One region of the Paenibacillus sp. FSL E2-0178 genome, then DNA from elsewhere that is predicted to be linked to it. Evidence: riboswitches for the same ligand, from Rfam matches in the RefSeq annotation. Region 1 holds a riboswitch; each other region holds the start of a gene.

Region 1 (7,556 bases):
GCAGTGACTTCGAGTCATGGCCTGTTGACCACGGTAGCCTGGGGTATGGGAGACGAACTCTATTATGCCCTTGAGGGCAGTGTGTTTGTGGCTGGAGCAGCGGTACAATGGCTGCAGGAGGGCCTTGGGCTGATTGTAGCTCCGGCGGACTCGGAAGAGAAGGCGAGTGAGGTGGAGGACAGTGAGGGGGTTGTGGTCGTGCCGGCCTTTACCGGCCTTGGTGCACCCTACTGGGATATGTATGCCAGGGGCGCCGTGTTTGGACTGACCCGGGGAACGACCGCCGCACATCTGGTCCGCGCAACGCTGGAGTCGCTGGCCTTTCAATCCCGCGATGTCATCGGGGCGATGGAAAAAGACGCAGGCATGCCGCTCAGCGGCCTGAGAGTGGATGGAGGCGCCGTGCGCAATAATCTGCTGATGCAGTTCCAGGCGGACATTCTTGGGAGCGACGTAACCCGTACTACGTATGCGGAGACCACAGCGCTCGGCGCTGCGCTGCTGGCAGGACTCACCTCCGGCATATGGACCCGGGAGCAGCTGGAGAGCTTCAATAAGGCCGAGAAGGTATTCTCACCGCAGATGGAGACGGAAGAGCGTGAACGCCGTTACAATGCCTGGCAGGACGCGGTGTCCCGGACTATGGGCTGGGAGAAGCATGAAGGACAGAGGTAACAAGAACAGCTGCTGATATGGCAGACTGCGCTTACCGGATGAATCGGATAGATTCACCTCAGGCAGGATGAACGCTGCAGGTTCTGCCTGGGGAGAGTCGGGCCCTGACGTGTACATAAAGAAACAGCCCGCTGGCAGGAATTCTGCTGCGGGCTGTTTGGATATCAACAAGAAACTATAAGTTCAACGGCTAAGATTAATACTCCATTACAAAAGCGACATTCTGCCAGCCGGCGCCTACTGTCCAGAACAGGACCTTGTCTCCGCGTTCCAGCTGTCCGGTAGTCACTGCTTTGTGCAGGGCGATAAACGGGCTGCTGGTGGAGGTGTAGCCGAATTCATCCCCGATGTAGACGGCTGCATCAGCGTCAATTCCGGTTTTGCCGGCAACGGCCTTGATATTCGGAAGTGACAACTGCGAGAAGCAGGCGGCCTTGATGGATTCAGGTGCGATTCCGTTATTGCTGAGCAGGGTGTTAATTGATTCTGAAGCAGCATCCACACAGATGGAATCATCGAACGGGATGAACTTCACATTGAATTCTCCGGCAGCCACACCCGTACGTCCGAGATTGGCTAAACCTTCCGCCGGGAACAGCGAGTTGCCGTAGACGCAGGTATCGGTCTGATAGATCGAATCAATGAAGCCTACCGAATTCTCGTCACGCTCCAGAATGAGCGCGGCAGCTGCATCACCGAAGTTGGCGTAATATACCGGGTCATTCTTGTCCGCATGCGGGGCAACGTAGTCAGAACCAATGACAAGTGCACGGCGGATTCTTGGGTTCGCCATCATTTGACGGCTGACCTGTTCAACCGAAGCGGTCATTCCTGCGCAGTTGGCATTACTGTCGATACAGATCGTATGCGATGCACCATTAATCAGGCGGTGAATCATCAATGAGTTCGTTGGGAAAATATATTCAGGAGTCTGGCTTGCATAAGCGATCAGGTCAATGTCTGCGCCGGTCAGGCCGGTCTTGTCCAGTACATTGCTTGCGGCTTCAAAAGCCATCGTCAGGGAGTTCTCATCCTTGCTGTCGATACTGTAGCGGTTTTCACGGCCAAGAGCAGCCAGCAGGCCACGGATATCAATTCCCTTCTCATCGAAGTGCTGAATGAAGAAGTCATTGCCGATGCTTTTGCTTGGATGATAGATAACAATGTCCTTAATGCGAATCCCTGCCATAGTAAACCTCCTAAAAGTTTGGGTAGCCCGTAAGCATACACTTAGTTTCGTGAGCGAATCCTGCGTTTCAAACCGCTAATAATGGTTTAAAAATAAGTTAACCTAAGCTTGTACCGTGGACGTGATTTCCAGGTTTTCGAGTCCTGCTTTGCGGCCCAGACGTGCCAGCTGCATTTTGAGAATAGGGTTATTCTCAAGGGTAAGGCTCACTTTTTGGAAGCCGTCTGCCTTGAACATGATGAAGCAGCCTTCGAGCAACGGCACAACATCAGGAGCGGTTACATTCAGCTTGCGGCAATCGATATCCAGTGCATATTCGGATGGGTTGATCGGATTGATGGTCTGCTGATAGGCTTGTATCGATTTAAGACCGTCCTCGTTCGAGAAGGTTCCTTCCAGCTCGATGTTAATTACTTTCTTCGCATTGTCTGTCTTCAAAATAAATTGTCCCATGTTCATCTCTCCCGTAATTTTAATTGCATGACTATTCAGAGTGACCTGATGATTCATCATGTTGATATCCCAAAAAACTACGTTCCTGCGACGATATTCGACAAAGTGAACTTGGTTTTGGGATATTTTGCCTTCATTATAACCAGAACTTTCTTGAATACGCAATACAAAAGTCGAATGATGTAATATTGTGTTATTAATTATCGAATTTCTTCCAGCGTCTCCAGCAGAACATTGAACGCCGAGATCACTCTGGGTGCGCCGATACAAGGTGTCAAATGAAGCAGGATACCTTTGATTTGATCAACGGTCATCCCCACGCGGAGCGCCATTACATAGTGAACACCCAGCTGCTCAAATTGTCCCATGGTGATCAAAGAAGAGATGACGGCAATTTCTTTCCAGTCTGAACCGATGGTGGTCCGTTGAAAAATATCACCGTATGCATTGCCCATGATATACTCGGCTAATTCGGGAAAATGCTCTTTAATAGGAGCTAGGGCTTTGGCCCCATAGTCCCCGGAAAGATTGGTGAAATGGTCCAGTCCGCTGTCTACGTTCATATTCACTTGTTTGCCTCCTGATAGTAAGTTAGGAAATCTGTAACATACAGCCTAGTTGAGATCCAGTGTACGGTGGGCCGTAGGAGGCATTTCGTCACGGTCAGTCAACAGCTCAATAACAGCTACGCGGTTAAGTTCAACTGCTTGGCTGATTGCAGAGGCAAACTCCTCTTGCGTCTCTGCGCGGAAGCCGGTGGCTCCCAGGGACTCAGCAAACTTCACTGCATCCATGGGGACTTCAAAGATGGTTCCATCAATACGTCCGGTTGTTTTTTCCATACCCTTAAGCGCCATATCCAGCTGCATATTGTTCACAACGATGAAAATAACCGGGATATTCTTGCAAACTGCTGTGTTAATTTCAGTTCCGAGCATCATGAAACAGCCGTCACCGGTAATGCAGAAGACCGTCTCTTCCGGCGCAGCAGCCTTGGCACCGATGGCCATGCCGATTGAATTCCCCATGCAGGCGAAATAGGCATCAAATATAAAGCTCCCCGGTTTCTTCACGTTGAACCATTTGACCGCATTGAAGCCGTGGCTGCCGTCATCAACAAACACGCTGCTGTTGTATGGAATCAAATCGCTCATCGTGCTCATTACCGAAGCCAGCGAGAGCTTGGACAGCACAGGCAGCTCTTCAGTATAGTGATTGGAGATTTCTATTTCACGTCTGGTTATGGTGGACGGATCAATCTTGCCGAGATACAGCTCCAGGTTGTCACGCAAATCGCCGCCGACGGAAATGGTATCGGAAGTCAGTATTTTACCGACAAAGGTTGGATCAACATCAAACTGGATCAGCTGATCCGGATGATTCTCCTTCTTAAGATTGCATATGGTCATATCGCTCAGACGCGAACCAAGCACGATAAACAGATCACTGTTGTTCAACATCTCATCCCCATGCGTACATCCGCCAACGCCCACAGGACCGTGATAGAGCGGGTGATCCGCAGCAATGGCTCCTTTACCGCCGGGGGAGGTTACTACAGGTATGTTGAAGGTCTCGGCCAATTGAACCAGTTCCTTGTGCGCACCGGAGCGGTTGACTCCTTTACCGGCAATGATCAGAGGTCTGCTGGAAGCATTGATCGCTGAAATGACCCGTTCGTAGTTGGCGTAGCTGACGAGCCTTTCCCGCTGCGGAAGGACAATCCGGCATTCTTCAAGGCGCTCGGTCTGAACATCAAACGGAATACATAAATGAACAGGTCCTTTCTTGTCACCAAGGGCGATAGACAGGGCATGATTGAAAATCGTACTGAAATGGTCGCCGCGTTCAACCAGCTTGCTGAAAAGAGTGGCCGGTCTGAACATGTCTGCCAAATCGGCAAGGTAGGATGTGGAATCCTGACACTGGGGAATCCCCAGCTCTTTAATGGACTGATGACCGGTAATGAAGAGCACCGGGAGATTGTTGGCTTTGGCGTGTGCTGCTGCGGTTAACAGATTCGTTCCGCCGGGACCGGAAGTGCCGAAGGCAACCCCGAGACTGCCTGTTTTCAGTGCATAGCCGCCTGCTGCGAAGCCAGAGCTGGACTCATGCCGGCCGGGAATAAACTCAATGCCATAGTCAACAAGTTTGAGAGCTATAGGACAAATGGACTTGCCAATAATACCAAAAGAATGTGTTACCCCAAGATCGCGTAATGCTTCCGCCATATAATCTGCAACTGTCTTCAGAACATCCACCCCACAAGTTGTTTTTTGATTGTATGCTAGCAATAGAAAACCTGTACTCGAAATAGGAGCACAGGCCTGTTGCACGAATCACCATTACTGAACGCGGATTCCCGGACGTTCATAGTTTTTCAGCAACCTGGCTGTCATGATCTCACCGGATAAGTGAGACTGTAGATCCATGGCTTTGCGTCATTCCCTTTCGGTGAATTTTGCCTCATATGTTGTTATCAATACAGCGAAGGATAATTTTCCTTTACAATATATTCCTCGCTCGCCTTTTGTCAATAAGCCTTTTGCAGCAAAACGCGAAATTTGGCGAATATTCAGATGTAATAGGAGATGAAATATTAGATATTCAAACTTTTGAAAATGGATGCGTCTGGAAGACCAAAGTCTTATAATGCAAATGCAGAAAAAGAGCGGAATTTAATCTGCATAAGCCATAAGCCTCATAACATCATGGGAACCTCATAAAACTATGCAGATGTATTAGAATTATAGGCTGGAAGAACCCTTAAATAGGTCTTAAGAAATAGGTGATTAAAATTTAAAATAATGTTAGTTTATTAGTAATAAAGAATTAGCAGTAAAGAAGTGCAAAGGCGTTATTTTAGGGTTATGCACTATTTTAACACTTTGTGAATATTACATTACAATCTGCTTTTTTCATGCCAAAAAGAGACCGTTCCCGCAGACTGCTCTGCGGAAAGGGTCTCTTTGGGCTGCTGCTAGAATTTGAAAATATGGATTGTTTTTTGCAGCTGGAAGACAGATTGTGTCATTTTCTCGGTCTCTTCCGCTACGGACTGCAGGGCATGAATTTGTTCGTTCATTGCCGCGGACACCTCCTCGGTACCTGCTGCCGTCTCCTGGGTAATGGCCGAGATATTCTCGATTGCCCCGGAGATCTTGAGCGCACTCTCCAGCATCAGATCACTCTCAGCGGAGAAGGAGGAGATCTGCTCGGTTATGTATTGCACACTATGTACGATCTGCGCGAAAATATGTGCGGTCTCCGTTATCATCTCGTTCTGCACCTGAACAACCTCTTCATTAATAGCGATGTTATCGATAGCCTGCTTGATATCGGCTTCGATGCTGCGTACCAGCCCGAATACTTCCTTGGTGGAGGCGGTTGATTCTTCGGCAAGCTTGCGGACCTCCTGCGCTACAACTGCGAAACCGCGTCCGTGCTCACCTGCGCGTGCAGCTTCAATGGAGGCGTTAAGCGACAAAAGATTGGTTTGTTCGGCAATTTCCGTGATGGTCTTGGTGATCATGGTAATGCCGCGGGCATTCTGTGAGAGCGCTTCGATCGTATCTGCTACTTTTTGTGTAGCCTGGATATTCTTCCGCATGCCTTCGGCTTGAGTGTCTACGGACTGGCGTCCCTTTTCAACCAGCTCCAGTGTATGGGTGGAGCGTTTGTTCATTTCCTTGGTAGAGTTCGTATAATTGGAGACTTTGGTTTCGATATCTTTGATCGATTCCGTCATGTCAGCAATATCCACCGAGATTTCATTCGCACCCAAGGCAAGTTCGTTGGAGGAGGAGGCTACCTGTGCCATTACGATCTTCAGGTTCTGGTTCTTGTCCTCAATCCCCCGGCTGGCATCCATAACCTGGCGGGTAAGCTGTGAAACGTCGGTCAGGATCTTCTTCAATTTATCGATCATAGTGTTGAAGGAGCGGCTGATGTCGCCCATTGATCCGTTCTCGTCTGCACGGCTGGTGAAGTCGCCTTTGGCGATAGTATGCGTCACATTGGAGATATCCTCAAATGAAGATGTAAGCGTTCTCTCAATGAAGCGCGCAAGCGGGTAGGTCAGTGCGGCCAATACCGCAATCAGAATAATACCGATAATCACCTTTCCCATTGCAATGAGCGTAATTAACACAGGGACAGCGAATAAAGCGGCAACCAGGTAACATCCGGCAACGATTCTTTGTTTTAACGGCAGCTTGTTCATCCAGTCCATAGACTATAGTTCCCCCTAGAATTAAATATTGTGTATTGTAATATTATAGGGGGTTAATGCGTAATCGGTCTATTGTAAGAACTGACATAAAACTTCTTTCCGGGCTGCTCCAAAAGAGTATGTTTACACATTGTCTTCATATAATGCAGCCGCTTCCCGCAGAGTGGCCGCAACATTGTCTGCAAGCTCTGCCGGAGCGGTAACTCTAATGCCCGGGCTTAGGGATAAAATGATCCGGCAGGCAGACTCCGGCGTATTGAATTCGGCTTCGACGGAGTGCCAGCCGGGTGAAGGTGAATGCTCCTGGTATAGTACGGAAACATAACGTTCTTGTTTAAGATCCTTCATTATAGTGTCCTTCACGAGCAGCTGGGCAGGATAGCGGGGCAATGCAGATTTGAATGCCATGGTAGAAGCTTCCCAGTAATGTGCCAGATTGAAATCCTGAGGTCTGCTAAAATATTCATCCGTGACTTCAGCACTACTTATTCTGGATACCCGGTAGGTCCGCATTTCACCGCCTGTTTCGGCCACGGTGTACCAGACACCACGTTTGGCTACGAGTCCAAAGGGTGAAATCAGCCGCTCTGATCTCTCCTCCCCGCGCATGTAACTGATTTTCACTTTACGGTCCTCCCATATAGCCTCCTGTAATGCAGTGAGACTGGGATAGGTTTCGCCCGACGGATGCCAGCCCGCACCATCAATATGAATACGCTCATTAAGAAGGCTGAAGGCGGTAGCGGGCTGTCTTGCACCAGCGGCCTGCAGCTTACGGACAGCGGAAGAGAACTCCTCCTGAATCCCCAGCGCCTGCAGAATTGCCGGGTCTGCGGGCAGCAGCAGCGCACCAATCTCTTTGGGGTTCATACCTGTCAGGGAGGTCCGGTAACCCTCGGCCAGCCTCCAGCCTCCCTCACGGCCGCGTTCTGCCAGCACGGGAATGCCGGAGATGCTCAGTGACTCCATATCCCGGAAGATGGTCCGTTCGGAAACCTCCAGCGTTTGTGC
Region 2 (7,556 bases), 3.7 Mb from region 1:
CCACTTAACACACACTTGGGGACCTTAGCTGATGGTCTGGGCTGTTTCCCTTTTGACAATGGATCTTAGCACTCACTGTCTGACTCCCGGCAAGAAGTTAATGGCATTCGGAGTTTGACTGAGCTTGGTAACCCTTGCGGGCCCCGCACCCAATCAGTGCTCTACCTCCACCACTCCATTCACCGAGGCTAGCCCTAAAGCTATTTCGGGGAGAACCAGCTATCTCCGAGTTCGATTGGAATTTCTCCGCTACCCCCACCTCATCCCCGCATTTTTCAACATGCGTGGGTTCGGGCCTCCAGTGCGTGTTACCGCACCTTCACCCTGGACAGGGGTAGATCACACGGTTTCGGGTCTACGTCCACATACTAAATCGCCCTATTCAGACTCGCTTTCGCTGCGGCTCCGGCTTCTCACCTTAACCTTGCATGTTAAACGTAACTCGCCGGTTCATTCTACAAAAGGCACGCCATCACCCATAGATCGGGCTCTGACTTTTTGTAAGCACACGGTTTCAGGTTCTATTTCACTCCCCTTCCGGGGTGCTTTTCACCTTTCCCTCACGGTACTGTTTCACTATCGGTCGCCAGGTAGTATTTAGCCTTAGCAGATGGTCCTGCTGGATTCATACGGGGTTTCACGTGCCCCGCACTACTCGGGATCCGTCTCGGAGAGAACACAGTTTAGGCTACAGGGCTTTTACCTCTATCGCGGGCCTTTCCAGACCTCTTCGCCTACCATATTCCTTTGTAACTCCATGTGAGACGTCCCACAACCCCAAGGGGCAAGCCCCTTGGTTTAGGCTGTTCCGCGTTCGCTCGCCGCTACTGACGGAATCACTATTGTTTTCTCTTCCTCAGGGTACTTAGATGTTTCAGTTCCCCTGGTCTGCCTCTGCATTTCCTATGTATTCAGAAATGAGTAACTGCGAATTACCACAGCTGGGTTTCCCCATTCGGACACCCCCGGATCAAAGCTTGCTTACAGCTCCCCGAGGCAGTTTCGTTGTTCGCCACGTCCTTCGTCGGCTCCTGGCGCCTAGGCATCCTCCGTGTGCTCTTATTAGCTTAACCGTCACTCCGGTGTTTCGCTTGCTTGCTCCTCTTGTTTTGAATGCCGCTCATGGATTGCTCCATTCACCAACACATTCAAAGCCAAAGGTCGCTGCACAATCGAAAACCTTCGTTCTGCACTAATAACTATTTCAACTTGCTTTCACAAGTTTCAGCTAAAAGATGTTCTAAAACGCAAATTCGTTTCGGTATTCAGTTTTCAAGGATCAAGGTAAAGATGAGAGCTTAAACTCTCAAAACTGACCAACGAGTGAGTAACAGGCCTAAACCTGAGTTTTGGAAGTAATACTTCCGATTTGAATGTTTCCGTTGCAGGAAACGATTCTCCATAGAAAGGAGGTGATCCAGCCGCACCTTCCGATACGGCTACCTTGTTACGACTTCACCCCAATCATCTACCCCACCTTCGGCGGCTGGCTCCCTTGCGGGTTACCCCACCGACTTCGGGTGTTGTAAACTCTCGTGGTGTGACGGGCGGTGTGTACAAGACCCGGGAACGTATTCACCGCGGCATGCTGATCCGCGATTACTAGCAATTCCGACTTCATGCAGGCGAGTTGCAGCCTGCAATCCGAACTGAGACCGGCTTTGCTGGGATTGGCTCCACCTCGCGGTTTCGCTTCCCGTTGTACCGGCCATTGTAGTACGTGTGTAGCCCAGGTCATAAGGGGCATGATGATTTGACGTCATCCCCACCTTCCTCCGGTTTGTCACCGGCAGTCACTCTAGAGTGCCCAGCTTAACCTGCTGGCAACTAAAGTCAAGGGTTGCGCTCGTTGCGGGACTTAACCCAACATCTCACGACACGAGCTGACGACAACCATGCACCACCTGTCTCCGATGCTCCGAAGAGGGGCACTATCTCTAATGCTTTCATCGGGATGTCAAGACCTGGTAAGGTTCTTCGCGTTGCTTCGAATTAAACCACATACTCCACTGCTTGTGCGGGTCCCCGTCAATTCCTTTGAGTTTCAGTCTTGCGACCGTACTCCCCAGGCGGAGTGCTTACTGTGTTAACTTCGGCACCAAGGGTATCGAAACCCCTAACACCTAGCACTCATCGTTTACGGCGTGGACTACCAGGGTATCTAATCCTGTTTGCTCCCCACGCTTTCGCGCCTCAGCGTCAGTTACAGCCCAGAAAGTCGCCTTCGCCACTGGTGTTCCTCCACATATCTACGCATTTCACCGCTACACGTGGAATTCCACTTTCCTCTTCTGTACTCAAGTCACCCAGTTTCCAGTGCGACCCCAGGTTGAGCCCAAGGTTTAAACACCAGACTTAAATGACCGCCTGCGCGCGCTTTACGCCCAATAATTCCGGACAACGCTTGCCCCCTACGTATTACCGCGGCTGCTGGCACGTAGTTAGCCGGGGCTTTCTTCTCAGGTACCGTCACTCCGGTAGCAGTTACTCTACCGGACGTTCTTCCCTGGCAACAGAGCTTTACGATCCGAAAACCTTCATCACTCACGCGGCATTGCTCCGTCAGGCTTTCGCCCATTGCGGAAGATTCCCTACTGCTGCCTCCCGTAGGAGTCTGGGCCGTGTCTCAGTCCCAGTGTGGCCGTTCACCCTCTCAGGTCGGCTACGCATCGTCGCCTTGGTGAGCCGTTACCCCACCAACTAGCTAATGCGCCGCAGGCCCATCCCCAAGTGGCAGATTGCTCCGCCTTTCATTCTCTCTTCAGGAGAGGAAAGAAATTATCCGGTATTAGCTACCGTTTCCGGTAGTTATCCCAGTCTTGAGGGCAGGTTGCCTACGTGTTACTCACCCGTCCGCCGCTAAGTAAGAATGGAAGCAAGCTTCCATTCTTACTCCGCTCGACTTGCATGTATTAGGCATGCCGCCAGCGTTCGTCCTGAGCCAGGATCAAACTCTCCAAATTGGTTTTAGAAAGAGCGATTGCTCATTTTGAAACATCTGACGAGAATTTACATTCTCTATTTTGGAAGTCACTTTCGTGATTTCCGATACTCACTCGTTGTTCAGTTTTCAAAGATCAAGCTCGTTGTCAGCGGCGCTTACCGCGTCACCAGCAACTCTTATAATATATCACGTTCATTCGAGTAATGCAAGCTTTATTTTAAAATCACTTATTTAAGTCATTTCTTATTAAGTTTGCCGCTCCAACAACGCTTATTTATAATACCCTATCTCTCTACCAAAAAGCAACCTTTTCCAAAATAAAAATAACCCGCTTAATTAATACGCGGGTTATCCTCAATGAAACTATGAATGCATCTGTGCTCTTAGTAGAACTTAGCTGCAGTATATTTACTTGCCACTTTAACCAGATCTGCTGTTTTGCTGTTCTTGGCAAGTCCAGCATCAACTGTAGTATCAATAGTTACCCATTTGCCATTAAGGAACACTTCATTCCAAGCGTGGTAAGACGTCACATAACTTGTGTTACCCATAACCAGTTTGGTAGGAATGCCTTCACTGCGAAGCATAGTAGCGAACAAGGAAGCGTAATCGTAGCAGATCCCCTTCTTGGTAGCCAGGGTACTGTCGTTGTTAGGGATGTAATCTGTAGTTACACTGGAAGCCAGGGAATAATCATATTTCACATTGGTTACGATATAATTATAGATAGCCTTCACTTTGTCTTCATCTGATGTCAAACCTTGTGTAAGCTGTGTTGCTTTCAGAACTGCTTTATCGGAAGAACTCCATTTAACATTCTGTACGGAGCTCAGATATACGGCGTTGGCGTTGCTCAGGCTAAGATCTACCGTCTCGGAAGAGATTACTTTGTATTTGTTGCCGGTAGTGTTCTCAAGTACGGAAACCTTGTATGAACCGTTACCTTGTTGAAGCGGGAATGTTTCAGTTGGTTTGGAAGTGTATAAGTTGTAGGTGTAGCTGTTATTATCTTTGGTGATCATCAGCTTAATCTTCTTATCCTTAGGAACATTATAAGAAACTCCGATAACACCCTGATCAAGTTGACCTATGTTCAACCAGCTTGCATCTGCATTAGCAGCTTGAGCTGTACCTGTCTGCACCGACGTAACCACTACGAATAGTGTAACCAACATTAAATAGAACTTCTTCATTGGATAAAACCCCTTTCGGTAGCTGGCTGCCATCCTTACGGGAAGGCCCTTTAGCTTTGCGTCCCTACCTTTCGATAGGTTTGCCGTTATCGTATAAGCTTTATCTGTCCTTGCTTCTACCATAAAATGCTAGATTCACAATAAGAACAAACAAAAAAAGCCTCTTCATTCGGTAGCTGGCTGCCATCCTTACGGGAAGGCCCTCTAGCTTTGCGTCCCTACCTTTCGATAGGTTTGCCGTTTATCGTGTATTAGCTTTGTATAGTTATATCTTACCATATCTATTTCTATTATCAAGACCTAAATCACTAGATTTCCGCGAAAACAAATAAAAATTTTAAGTATTTTAAGTTTTTCCGTCATTATTCTACAAACATCACGATAACTTTGCGTGAATGATAAGTCTATGCGTTGGATTCACCAGCGGATCACAAGTAATGAGTGTTAGAATCTTGTCATCCTTATTCCCTTTCAATACGGATACATCGGTTGGTTCCACAATAGTCACATCATAAACTACATAATTGTACGCCTGCTTGCCGGTTGTAACGGAAATAGTGTCCCCGACTCCGACTTCATTCAATCTGTTGAACAGCCTTCCCGTAGTTCTTGATCTATGCGCTGCAATTGCAGCATTGCCAGCAGAGCCAAGCGGAGCCGTCTCCTTCATATGCGCAGCAGCATGCTTCATATTCGCCTTGGTGGCGCCTTCGAGCACAGGCAGCTTCAGATCTATTTTGTCGATTTCGATGATTGCCATCACCTTGCCTCCGACTTCAATCTCAGGCGCAGCAGAGGGTTCTGGCTCTTCCGCAGCCGACTCATCCGCCAGCAGCTGGGTTACTTCCGCGTAAGGCTTACTTAGATCAGCACTGGCCGGAGCTGAGGCAGACGGAACGATTTCACTGTAGGCCTGTTCAGCCTCTTCCAGCAGCTTTTGCTGCTGACGGTCATTGTACCATTCGCTTCCTTTGGGATAGAGCATAATCAGTACCCCGGCAAGTATAATCAAATAGGATAATTTCCGCATGACAATCGCCTCCGTAATATAGAATAGATGTTACCCTCCCGGAAAAAATTAAGAAGCAATGCTTCTTAATTTTCAGAATACCCATTTCCGGCTTCCGAAGAAATTAATGATCACCGTAACAAATGTGACCAGCACTTTGGCGATCAGCACTTGAATACCAAGGGAATCGGTCAATATATGAATCAGCAGCACCGATATACCCAGCACCACCAGGTTCAGCACGATAAACCTGACCAGCTGCATACGGTCGAAGCCCTCTTTATTGCCTCTGTCCCGGTCGCGGAAGGTCACCTTTTTATTCCAGAAGAAGCTGTTGGCCGTACCGGCGCTATAGGAAATAATCTGCGCAGGGGTGTTGATCATCCCAAGGGAATGCAGCAGTGTGAATACAGCAAAGTCAATCAGTGTATTCAGCAGGCCTACCGCATTGAATTTCAGGAACTGGATGAACCCCGCACTCCATCTCTTATCTGGCATAATCGCTTTCCTTCCGCGTGTCTTCTATTTCCGCATCCGGATAGCCTTTGGTCTCACGTACAATATAGAGCGGTCTGTCCTTCGACTCATCATAGATCCGTCCGATATACTCACCAATTACCCCCAGCAGCATCAGCACAATCCCGTTGAAGAGCAGATTCACGCCGACTATAGATGCCCATCCGGGTACAGTCCAGGAGGTAAAGACCTTTTGGAACAATACCAGGAACAGATAGATGAAGCTGGAAAAGGACAGAAAGAATCCGATATAGGATGCGATTTTGAGCGGTTTGTGGGAAAAGGAGGTGATGCCGTCGAGCGCAAACCGGATCATTTTTTTGAGCGGATATTTCGTTTCCCCGGCAAAGCGCTCCTCCCGCACATATTCTACCATGGTCTGCCGGAAGCCTACCCAGCTCACCAGACCCCGTACGTACCGGTTCTTCTCCTTCAGACCGCGCAGCACATCACAGACTTTACGGTCGATCAGCCGGAAGTCACCGGTATCGGTAGGGATTTCAACACTGGTCATACTGCTGAGCAGACGGTAAAAGATCTTAGCGGTGACTTTCTTGAAGAAAGTCTCCCCGTGACGCTTCAACCGCTTGGCATACACGACTTCGTAGCCCTCTTTCCACTTCGCAATCATCTGCAGAATTACCTCAGGAGGATCCTGGAGGTCTGCGTCAATCACCACGACTGCCTGGCCTTCGGCATAATCCATACCAGCCGTAATCGCCACCTGGTGGCCGAAATTACGGGAGAAGTCGATCAGCTTGACATGCTCATCCCGGCTGCTGATCTCGCGCATGATCTCCGCCGTGCGGTCCCGGCTGCCGTCATTGACGAAAACCAGTTCATAGGAATCGCCGCAACCATCCATTACTTTTTTGAGCCGCTCATAGGTTACCTGAATGACTTCCTCCTCATTGAACATGGGGACAATTACACTGTATCTGGCTTTCACCTTAGTTCCTCCTATAAGTTTCTACGAGATCCCCCGCAATAAAACTGTCTTCTGAAACATGTGCCTTCTTAAATAGTGCCCCTAGAATACCCAGGAAGGGAACCAGCGCAGTACAGTATTGATATAACTGCTGTTAACCTGCATTCCGGATAACACCGGATAGAACATTACAAACAGGATGGCTGCAGCAGCCACATAGGCATACCGCAGGTATTTGGCGTCGCCGAATCTGCTGTCAAGCAGCTTCAGGACATAGACAACCGACAGAATCATAAATGGCACCATCGCAAAATAATGGTACAGGAACGTCTCACGCGGCACAAGCATCCACGGAACATACTGTGAGAAGAACCCGATCCAGATCATGTACAGATTCTTGTCCCTGCGTTTCACGGTAAGCCACACGGCTGCCAGCATAGCGAAGATTCCTGTCCACCAGATGAGGGGATTCCCCATGGTCACGATACTGCTGGCCTTGCCTTCCGGCAATCCTTCACCGCCGCTGAAGAACCATACCGGACGTTTCATGAACGGCCACTCCCACCAGGAGGAGGCGAACGGATGCGTTGCTACAAGCTGGCTGTGATAGTTGTACATATTTTTCTGGGCATCAATCAATCCCTTAATGGTGAAGCCTTCCGCCGAAGCAGAGAGCGCCGGGACAAAGGACAGACTATAGATGATAACCGGGATCGCAATGAAGAATATGATGCAGCTGGCCAAAGTGATGATGGTGTTCTTCCAGAAGGATTGGTCCGCTGTCCGGCAGGCAGCTTTGAGCTCCTGACCGGTCAGCTTGCCTTCAGCCAGCAGACGGCCTGCGGCCTTATACTCCCTATACCGCTCAAACAGCGCCAGCGCCAGCATCACCGCAAGTCCTGCTCCACCGTAGAGAACAATCCACTTGGAGGCCACTCCAATTCCGAAGAACAGTCCGGACCAGAA
Region 3 (7,556 bases), 3.4 Mb from region 1:
CAGGGCCGCAGTGCCCGCCGCCGCACCTTCGGAGGCGGCCGGAGCACTTGCCGCTTCCGGCTTACCGCCGTCAGAGGCACTGCCGCCCGGTGCTGCACTTGCCGCTTCCGGCTTACCGCCGTCAGAGGCGCTACTGCCCGTCGCTGCGCTCGCCGCTTCCGGCTTGCCTCCGCCTCCGGCTACTGCCGCACCGTCGGCGCTGCCGATAATGCCGATAGCTTCGCCAACGGCAACGTTCTCGCCCGCCTGGCGCAGGATGGAGGAGATGACACCATCCTCCTCCGCACTGATCTCCAGGTTGACCTTGTCGGTCTCAAGCTCCGCGAGCACATCGCCCTGGCCGACAGTGTCGCCCTCTTTAACCAGCCATTTGTAGATCGTTCCTTCGGAAATGGATTCGCCCAAATCGGGTACTTTAATTTCGGACACAGGCCGTTACCTCCCCAAATATAGTAGTTTACGTTATCGAGAGACCGCCTTGCTGCTGTCAGGAAGACGGTACAGGTGCTTGTACTTGAGCGTTTAGTTTCAGGGCTTCTCTAACGATGCGCCGCTGCTCGAAGCTGTGCACATCCGCGTAACCGCTGGCCGGGCTGGAGCGCTCCGGACGGCCGATATACTGGACGGTAACATTCTGCGGGGCAATGGCGCGCAGCCGGGGTTCGGCGTAGCTCCAGCCGCCCATATTCTTCGGTTCCTCCTGCACCCAGATGATTTCCTGCAGGGAACGGAACGAACTGAGATGTGCGCCAAGCTCGCGTTCCGGGAATGGGTATAGCTGCTCCAGGCGGAGAATATGCAGCCAGGAGAAGTCCTGTCCGCGGGCGGCCTCCAGCTCTGTCTGCAGGTCGATGGCGACCTTGCCGCTGCATACCACCAGGCGCTTGACCTCTTCGGGCTTGCTGCCGAGCAGCGGTTCCGGAAGCACCGGCTGGAAGCTGCCGGAGGCGAGATCAGCACCGGCTGAGGTGCTGCGCGGATTGCGGATCAGGCTCTTCGGTGCCATGATTACCAGCGGCCGGGCGTCGGGCTGTCCGCAGAGTGCAGCCTGACGGCGCAGCAGATGGAAATACTGGGCCGCGCAGGTCAGGTTCGCTACGGTCCAGTTCTCCTCGGCGGAGAGCTGCAGATAACGTTCCAGCCTGCCGCTGGAGTGTTCCGGTCCCTGGCCTTCATATCCATGCGGCAGCAGAATCGCAAGATTGCTGCGCTGTGTCCACTTGGCGCGTCCGGCGGAGATGAACTGGTCGATAATGACCTGGGCGGCATTGGCGAAATCGCCGTATTGCGCTTCCCAGAGCACGAAGGTCTCCGGTGCGAACACATTATAGCCGTATTCATAGCCGAGTACAGAGGCTTCTGACAGCGGGCTGTTGTAGACGCCGAAGGAGGCGCGGGAATCCTTAAGCTGGTGAAGAGGGGAGAAGAGCTCCCCGCTCTCACTGTCATGCAGGACAAGGTGACGGTGAGCGAAGGTGCCGCGCTGTGAATCCTGTCCGCTGAGGCGGATCGGCGTGCCGTCCTTCAGAATGGTAGCGAAGGCTAGGGTCTCAGCCAGCGCCCAGTCTACCCGCTCGCCGTCATTCAGCGCATCCTTGCGCCGCTGCAGAATCCGCTCCAGCTTCGGATAGACTGTGAAGCCGGCCGGTACGCTCAGCAGCTCACGGTTAATCTCCTGGAGGCTGGCCAGCGGAACCGCTGTAGGGCGGTGCACCGGTGTTCCGGTATCCAGGACGACCGAAGTCTTGGACTCGGCGTTCTTCTGTTTCCCTTCCTTCATCTGCTCGAAGGCCTGCTGCAGCACATTCTCGGCCTCGGCAATCATGTTCTTCACCTCATCGGCTGTAACGACCTTCTCGCGCTGCAGGCGTTCCGCATAAACACGGTAAACGGTAGGGTGGTTGCGGACCTTGCCATAAACCACCGGCTGGGTGGTTTCCGGATCATCCATCTCATTATGGCCGTGGCGGCGGTACCCGATCAGATCAATCAGGAAATCCTTCTTGAACAAATGGCGGTAAGCGCTGGCCATACGGACGGCTGCAATACAGGCTTCGGGGTCATCGGCATTGACATGCACTACCGGGATCTCATAGCCCTTCGCCAGATCACTGGCGTAATGCGTGGAGCGGGAATCTTCACTTTCGGTGGTGAAGCCGATCCGGTTATTGACGATAATATGCACAGTGCCGCCATTCTGATAACCTGTCAATTTGCCGATATTAAGTGTTTCCGCAACAATGCCTTCACCAGGGAAGGCGGCATCGCCATGCATAAGCACGGCCATAGCTTTGTTCGTATTCAGCTTAGGCAGGCCGGGGGTACCCCGTTCCTCCTGGGCTGCACGCGTAAAGCCTTCAACGACCGGATTCACGAACTCGAGATGGCTCGGGTTGTTCGCAAGCGTGATGCGGGTACGCACGGTTTCGCCTTCACGGACGGCCCGGTCAGCGCCTAGATGGTATTTCACATCACCGCTCCAGCCATAGGTGACACCCATGGAGCCTTCGGACGGGAAGAGCTCCTTGTTCGGTGAATGATGGAATTCCGAGAAAATAATATCATAAGGTTTGCCCAGGATGTGGGCAAGCACATTAAGTCTTCCGCGGTGGGCCATACCCATCAGGATATGCTCTGCGCCGTCATGTGCGGCAGCGCGGACAATTTCATCCAGCATAGGCACGAGGGCGTCATTGCCCTCCAGGCTGAAGCGCTTCTGGCCGACGAAGGTCTTGTGCAGGAAGGTCTCGAACTGCTCTACCTGGATCAGGCGTTTCAGCAGCTCTTTGCGTTCCGCATTATTCAGTGGAGCAGGCGACGTTGTGGATTCCGCCTGGCTGTTGAGCCAGCGCAGCTCACGCTCGTCATGCACATGCCCGAATTCATAGGCGATGGTCTGTGTGTAGGCCTGGCGCATTCTGTGAACGGCATCCATAGCGGTATGCACACCCTCAGGGGCATTCTCCCAGATCAGTGAAGCCGGCAGGGCATTCAGATCTTCGCGCGTCAGCTCATAGGTCTCGATCTCCAGCCATTTCGCCATCGGGTTGGTGCTCCGCTCCAGCGGATCGATATCGGCAGCCATATGGCCGTATATTCGGATGTTAGCCATTAGCTTGGAAGCTTTAACGGCTTTCTTGAGCCACTCTGTATCTCCTGAGATGGCGGGGGGAGGCGTCTTGACGGCATCCGGAGCCAGGGGAGGCGGACCGGATACTGTGAACAGGTCGCGGTAATGATGCTCTACGGAAGTGGGATCCTTGACAAACTGCTCGTATTTCTCCTGAATGTAGCCCAGATTGGGACCGTAATACTTGCTCCAGACAGATTCGTTATAGGGCTCTTTGACGGCCATGAGTAGGTCCTCCTAACGGATAAACTCCACATGCGGTATATTAGGAACACCGCTTAGCGGAGCTGCGATGTTTGCGGTTTCATTCTCATCCTATTGTGCTACTTTCCGGCAGGGTAATCAATTCATACTTTCGTGCAATCCGTTCGCAAAACGGTATGATTCAGCAGGGAATTCATACGGAACAATCATAAATTTTCCGGGTGAAGCCGGAGGGATAAAATATCGTTAAAATCCATAAAAAATTAAGGAATTAGGTGGTTGTAAATCATGGAAATGGGTAATTACTTCTATATTGTGTTACGGGATAAATATCTATTAGTATATTTAAACTAATTTGGACCGATTGAAGATGAATTGGAATTATTTATACAAGCCATTGGCAATTTTAGCTAAGGGTCCTCACGATTTAACATAAAAAAATTCCAGAAAACGACACACTTTTCATGTAAGATCTTGTATAATGTTATTGCGGAGAACGGTTTCATCGATTCTTTCCAGATCCTTTCATGTAAAGGGTCCAGTAAAGGGTAAACCTGCCGAAAGACAGGGGCACAAAGTCTCGGATCTAAAGTAGAAATACTATGATGGCCGGACTGCCTGGGGACGCGAAAATTCTAGGAGGAGATTTCTTGGATAAGTCCAACCAGGGGAATGACGAACTGCAGGCAGTTGATCTGGATTTAGAATGGGTGCATTTGCTAATGTCTGCTAAGCAGGCTGGCATCCAGGCAGACGAGATTCGGCGTTTTTTTACTGAAAAAGCACTCCAGGCGATGTAGGGCATTCAGCATTGTACGGATACATACAGAACAAGGCACAGCGGTGTACACGCTGTGCCTTGTTCTGTTGGAATTTACATGTTGTTTCGGGGTCCCCGCAAAGTGCCTGAGTAATCATCGAAGCTGCTGCCTCACTTTGTGGGGGGTATTTCAGTTATCCTTTTGCTCCAGCCGCCATTTCTGATAATCGAGAAATTCCTTGAATTCACGTTTGCTTATACCAGAGGCCATCGCATCCTGTACCAGCCTGAACCATTCTCCATCGAGAGCCGGTTCTGCAGTCTCTGCAATTCCGCCATACAGTAATACGTGAATCGATACTTGAAGTGCATCGGCAATTTTTTCGATAAATTGAATGGAGGGGTTGGATTGGATATTCCGTTCGACATTACTTAAGTATGATTTCGCCACGTCAGCCTTATCCGCAAGCTCGGATAAAGAATAACCCTTCTCCAGACGGAGCCTATGGATGCGGCTTCCCATGTTATCTGACACGATTACAACGCCCTCCGTACTTTTTGTTATCAGTATAACAAAAATTCGCAAAACGGACAAAAACCCTTGTTCCTGCCAGAAGCTGGCGGGGAGAGACAAAACGGCATATCCAGCCCGGATGAGGGAGGATATGCCGTTTTGTGTATATAGTTTGATGGCCTTATTTGGCTTCTCCCAAACCTTGCGTAGCATTGAATGTCCAGTTCAGCGCCAAGCCGTCACCCTGGAAGATATTCTGATCCTGGGTATTGTCAACGAATTCGAAAGCAATCTTGAAGGTTTTGGTTTGGGTAGCGGCGATGCCTCCCGGCAGTACACCCGCCGTTACGAGATCATAGCTGGAAGTGTTCTTCAGGTCCTTCAGGGAGATCTCGGACAGCACATGGCCGGCAAGCGGACCGCTGGTGTAAGAGCTGTCGAGAAGTTTGATTTTGAAGTGATCTCCAAGATCCTGGCCGGCATTATCGCCCTTCGCATCAGTTATAGTGTAGCTGGTGGCCAGCGTTAGGAGTTTGATATCCAGGGTGCCGTCATTGGACAAGGTGAACGTGCGTACGGTGTAATCACCCGGTTTCAGGTTGGTCAGGGCAACAGGGGTATTGAAGGAAGAGCCGAGCTTCAGTGTGCCTGCCGCGAAGGTTGCCGTGCTGGTTGCTGTGGAGCTGAAGTAAGCGAAGGTGCCCCCTCCGATTAAAGACAATCCCAGTGCTGCCGATGCAACGCCAAGACCCAGTGTTTTTTTGATACCCATAATTAATTTCCTCCTCGAGTATATTATGTTTTTTTAAGATCGGTGATCAGGAATGCATATACAGATAGATTATTTGAGGGCGCCTTTTTCCTGGTTGGCTTCGAAGTTCAGGGTCAGGGCCAGCGTATCGCCTTGATAGTAGTTTTGCGGCTGGAAGGTTTCCTTGAAGGCAAACTGTACGCTCAGGTTATCTGAAGTACCTGCTTTGATGCCCCCGTTCTCTACACCAAAGATCCCGCCGAGAATTCCCTTGGCTACAAGATCCGGACTTTGCTGCTCAAGGTCGGCCAGTGAAATGACCAGGACAGGTGATGTTACCTTATCCTTGTTAACAAGGAAGGTCACAATAATATCGTCTTTGAGATTATGGGCGCCGTTATCCCCCTGGGCATCTGTAATGACAGATGAGGTGCGCAGAACAACTTTGGGAATATTGAGCGTTCCGTCATTTTTCAATTTAAAATCTCTTAGAATCGTATCCCCCGGCTTAAGATTGCTGAGATTGACAATAACGGAGGGGTCTGAATTAAGTAATAAAGTACCGTTGTTAAAAGAAGCGGAAGTGGTGGAGGTACTGCTGAAGTAAGCGAAGGTTCCTCCGCCCACCAGGGTTAATCCGAGTGCTGCCGATACAACGCCGAGACCTAATGTTTTTTTAACGTTCATTTGTTCATCCCTCTCTCATCGTTCTTTTTGGTCTTTACCTGTCTTCGGGGAAAATTTATTGTTGCTCCGCGTTTCGTAAACGGGAGAGGACAATCGGTTTATTGCACAATGTCTGGAAGGGTATCCGGTCCGCCGGTCACCGCTGGCCCTGCATTCTTCTTCTCCAGTGCCGCTACGGCTTTCCAGGAGGAATACAGTGCGTAGAGGAGCAGGAGCAGCCCGGGGATAATCATCAGCATTACGCTTCCGGCTTTGGAGACCGCAAAATTCATGGCATATCCTACATAAGGGACGGTGACGCCGGTATATTGGCCTACCACATTTGTTGAGCTGACCGCTGAGGTATCGGCTGCATCGTTATTGTCCCCTTTGGTGGTATAGCTGGCCTCGCCTATGGCACTGTTTATTGAAGCATCGACCACACGGTGTGTAATCAGGAGGTTATCGGGATTCATGAAAGTAATCACATCGCCTTTTTGAAAACGGGTCATATCCCCGCCCGGCTTAATCGCTACTATAGATCCGGTCTGGATGCCCGGCTCCATGGAACCGGATAACACCGTCTTGATCTGATAGCCGAAGAAGGAAGGTTCGCCTCCGGAGGCTTTAGAGATGACTACTGCGGTTACCAGCACCAGAAAAATCATAAATATCAGTGTGGACAATGTGGTGCTGACTATCTTTTTAATGCGCATATTATTCCCCGCCTTTGCTGGTATCCGATTGTGGATCAGGTGTAGCTGTAGCTGTAGCTGTAGCTGTTGGCTGCGCGGTATCTGTAACGCTATCCGGGAGCTCCCCAGGTGAGTCTGCCGCTGGAGTCGCCTCCGGAAGATTGGCTTCCGGTGCCGGTGTGGCAGGCGGAGCGGTAACCTCTGTATCTGGTGAGGGTGCAGGAGCCGGCTTTTCTCCCTCAGGAGCTTCTATAGCAGGTTCTTCGATGGTCTTATCTTCTCCAGGAATCTCCGCTGCGGGCGGATTATTCTTGGTTTGATCGTTCTCCTGTTTCTGCTTCTCCAGTGCCAGCCGTTCCGCTTCCTCAGCCTTGGCCTTCTCCTCCAGCACCGCCTTCGCCTCAGCAATGTGTACCTGCTGTTCCTGAAGCGTGGTGATTGTGGACGATAGGTTGTCTCTGGAGGCTGTTAATTCTGCACTTAACTGATCATAGCTTGACTGTAAGGCGGGAGATACATTGGGGTCTGCATTGTCATTGTAAGCTCTGGCCATGAGTGAGAAAATCGGTTCCTCGGCAGGGAAGCCGAAGCTTTCTTGCCGGAGAAGCACCCGGTCAGGATTACCGGTCGGCAGCGAGCCGCCGAAATCATGAATCGTATTCAGATAATGCACAATGCCCGTTAATGTATCCGTCAGGGATTCCGACAGCACCCCGCTTTGATGGAGACCTTCCTGCAGCTGTTCGAAGAACCGGGCGTCACGGATTTCCAGGCAATTGGGTTCGAGATTAACCATATATCCTCCGAGTTGATGCAGAATGGCTGCTGCACTGCCA

Evidence for each region. A riboswitch is a leader RNA that binds a small molecule or an ion and turns the genes downstream of it on or off. The one in region 1 is predicted to bind cyclic di-GMP.
Region 2: another riboswitch for cyclic di-GMP. It lies ahead of MHI42_RS17180 (transglutaminase-like domain-containing protein); the one in region 1 lies ahead of MHI42_RS33060 (thiamine pyrophosphate-binding protein).
Region 3: another riboswitch for cyclic di-GMP. It lies ahead of MHI42_RS18415 (anti-repressor SinI family protein); the one in region 1 lies ahead of MHI42_RS33060 (thiamine pyrophosphate-binding protein).

What each region holds. Positions count from the first base shown of each region.
Region 1 is NZ_CP151953.1:7,688,815-7,696,370, forward strand. Features, by position in the region: gene glpK (glycerol kinase GlpK) at 1-675, shown strand, start outside; gene MHI42_RS33045 (3-oxoacyl-[acyl-carrier-protein] synthase III C-terminal domain-containing protein) at 872-1,864, opposite strand; gene MHI42_RS33050 (hypothetical protein) at 1,967-2,317, opposite strand; gene MHI42_RS33055 (carboxymuconolactone decarboxylase family protein) at 2,518-2,880, opposite strand; gene MHI42_RS33060 (thiamine pyrophosphate-binding protein) at 2,932-4,575, opposite strand; cyclic di-GMP riboswitch class I at 4,694-4,790, opposite strand; gene MHI42_RS33065 (HAMP domain-containing methyl-accepting chemotaxis protein) at 5,295-6,545, opposite strand; gene MHI42_RS33070 (YafY family protein) at 6,669-7,556, opposite strand, start outside.
Region 2 is NZ_CP151953.1:3,960,486-3,968,041, forward strand. Features, by position in the region: rRNA gene MHI42_RS17170 (23S ribosomal RNA) at 1-1,073, opposite strand, end outside; rRNA gene MHI42_RS17175 (16S ribosomal RNA) at 1,406-2,963, opposite strand; gene MHI42_RS17180 (transglutaminase-like domain-containing protein) at 3,328-4,137, opposite strand; cyclic di-GMP riboswitch class I at 4,152-4,232, opposite strand; cyclic di-GMP riboswitch class I at 4,306-4,386, opposite strand; gene MHI42_RS17185 (class D sortase) at 4,514-5,167, opposite strand; gene MHI42_RS17190 (GtrA family protein) at 5,240-5,644, opposite strand; gene MHI42_RS17195 (glycosyltransferase family 2 protein) at 5,634-6,611, opposite strand; gene MHI42_RS17200 (glycosyltransferase family 39 protein) at 6,693-7,556, opposite strand, start outside.
Region 3 is NZ_CP151953.1:4,240,378-4,247,933, reverse strand. Features, by position in the region: gene odhB (2-oxoglutarate dehydrogenase complex dihydrolipoyllysine-residue succinyltransferase) at 1-429, opposite strand, end outside; gene MHI42_RS18420 (2-oxoglutarate dehydrogenase E1 component) at 488-3,355, opposite strand; cyclic di-GMP riboswitch class I at 3,872-3,956, shown strand; gene MHI42_RS18415 (anti-repressor SinI family protein) at 3,985-4,134, shown strand; gene MHI42_RS18410 (helix-turn-helix domain-containing protein) at 4,285-4,617, opposite strand; gene MHI42_RS18405 (TasA family protein) at 4,790-5,380, opposite strand; gene MHI42_RS18400 (TasA family protein) at 5,450-6,046, opposite strand; gene MHI42_RS18395 (signal peptidase I) at 6,145-6,741, opposite strand; gene MHI42_RS18390 (hypothetical protein) at 6,743-7,556, opposite strand, start outside.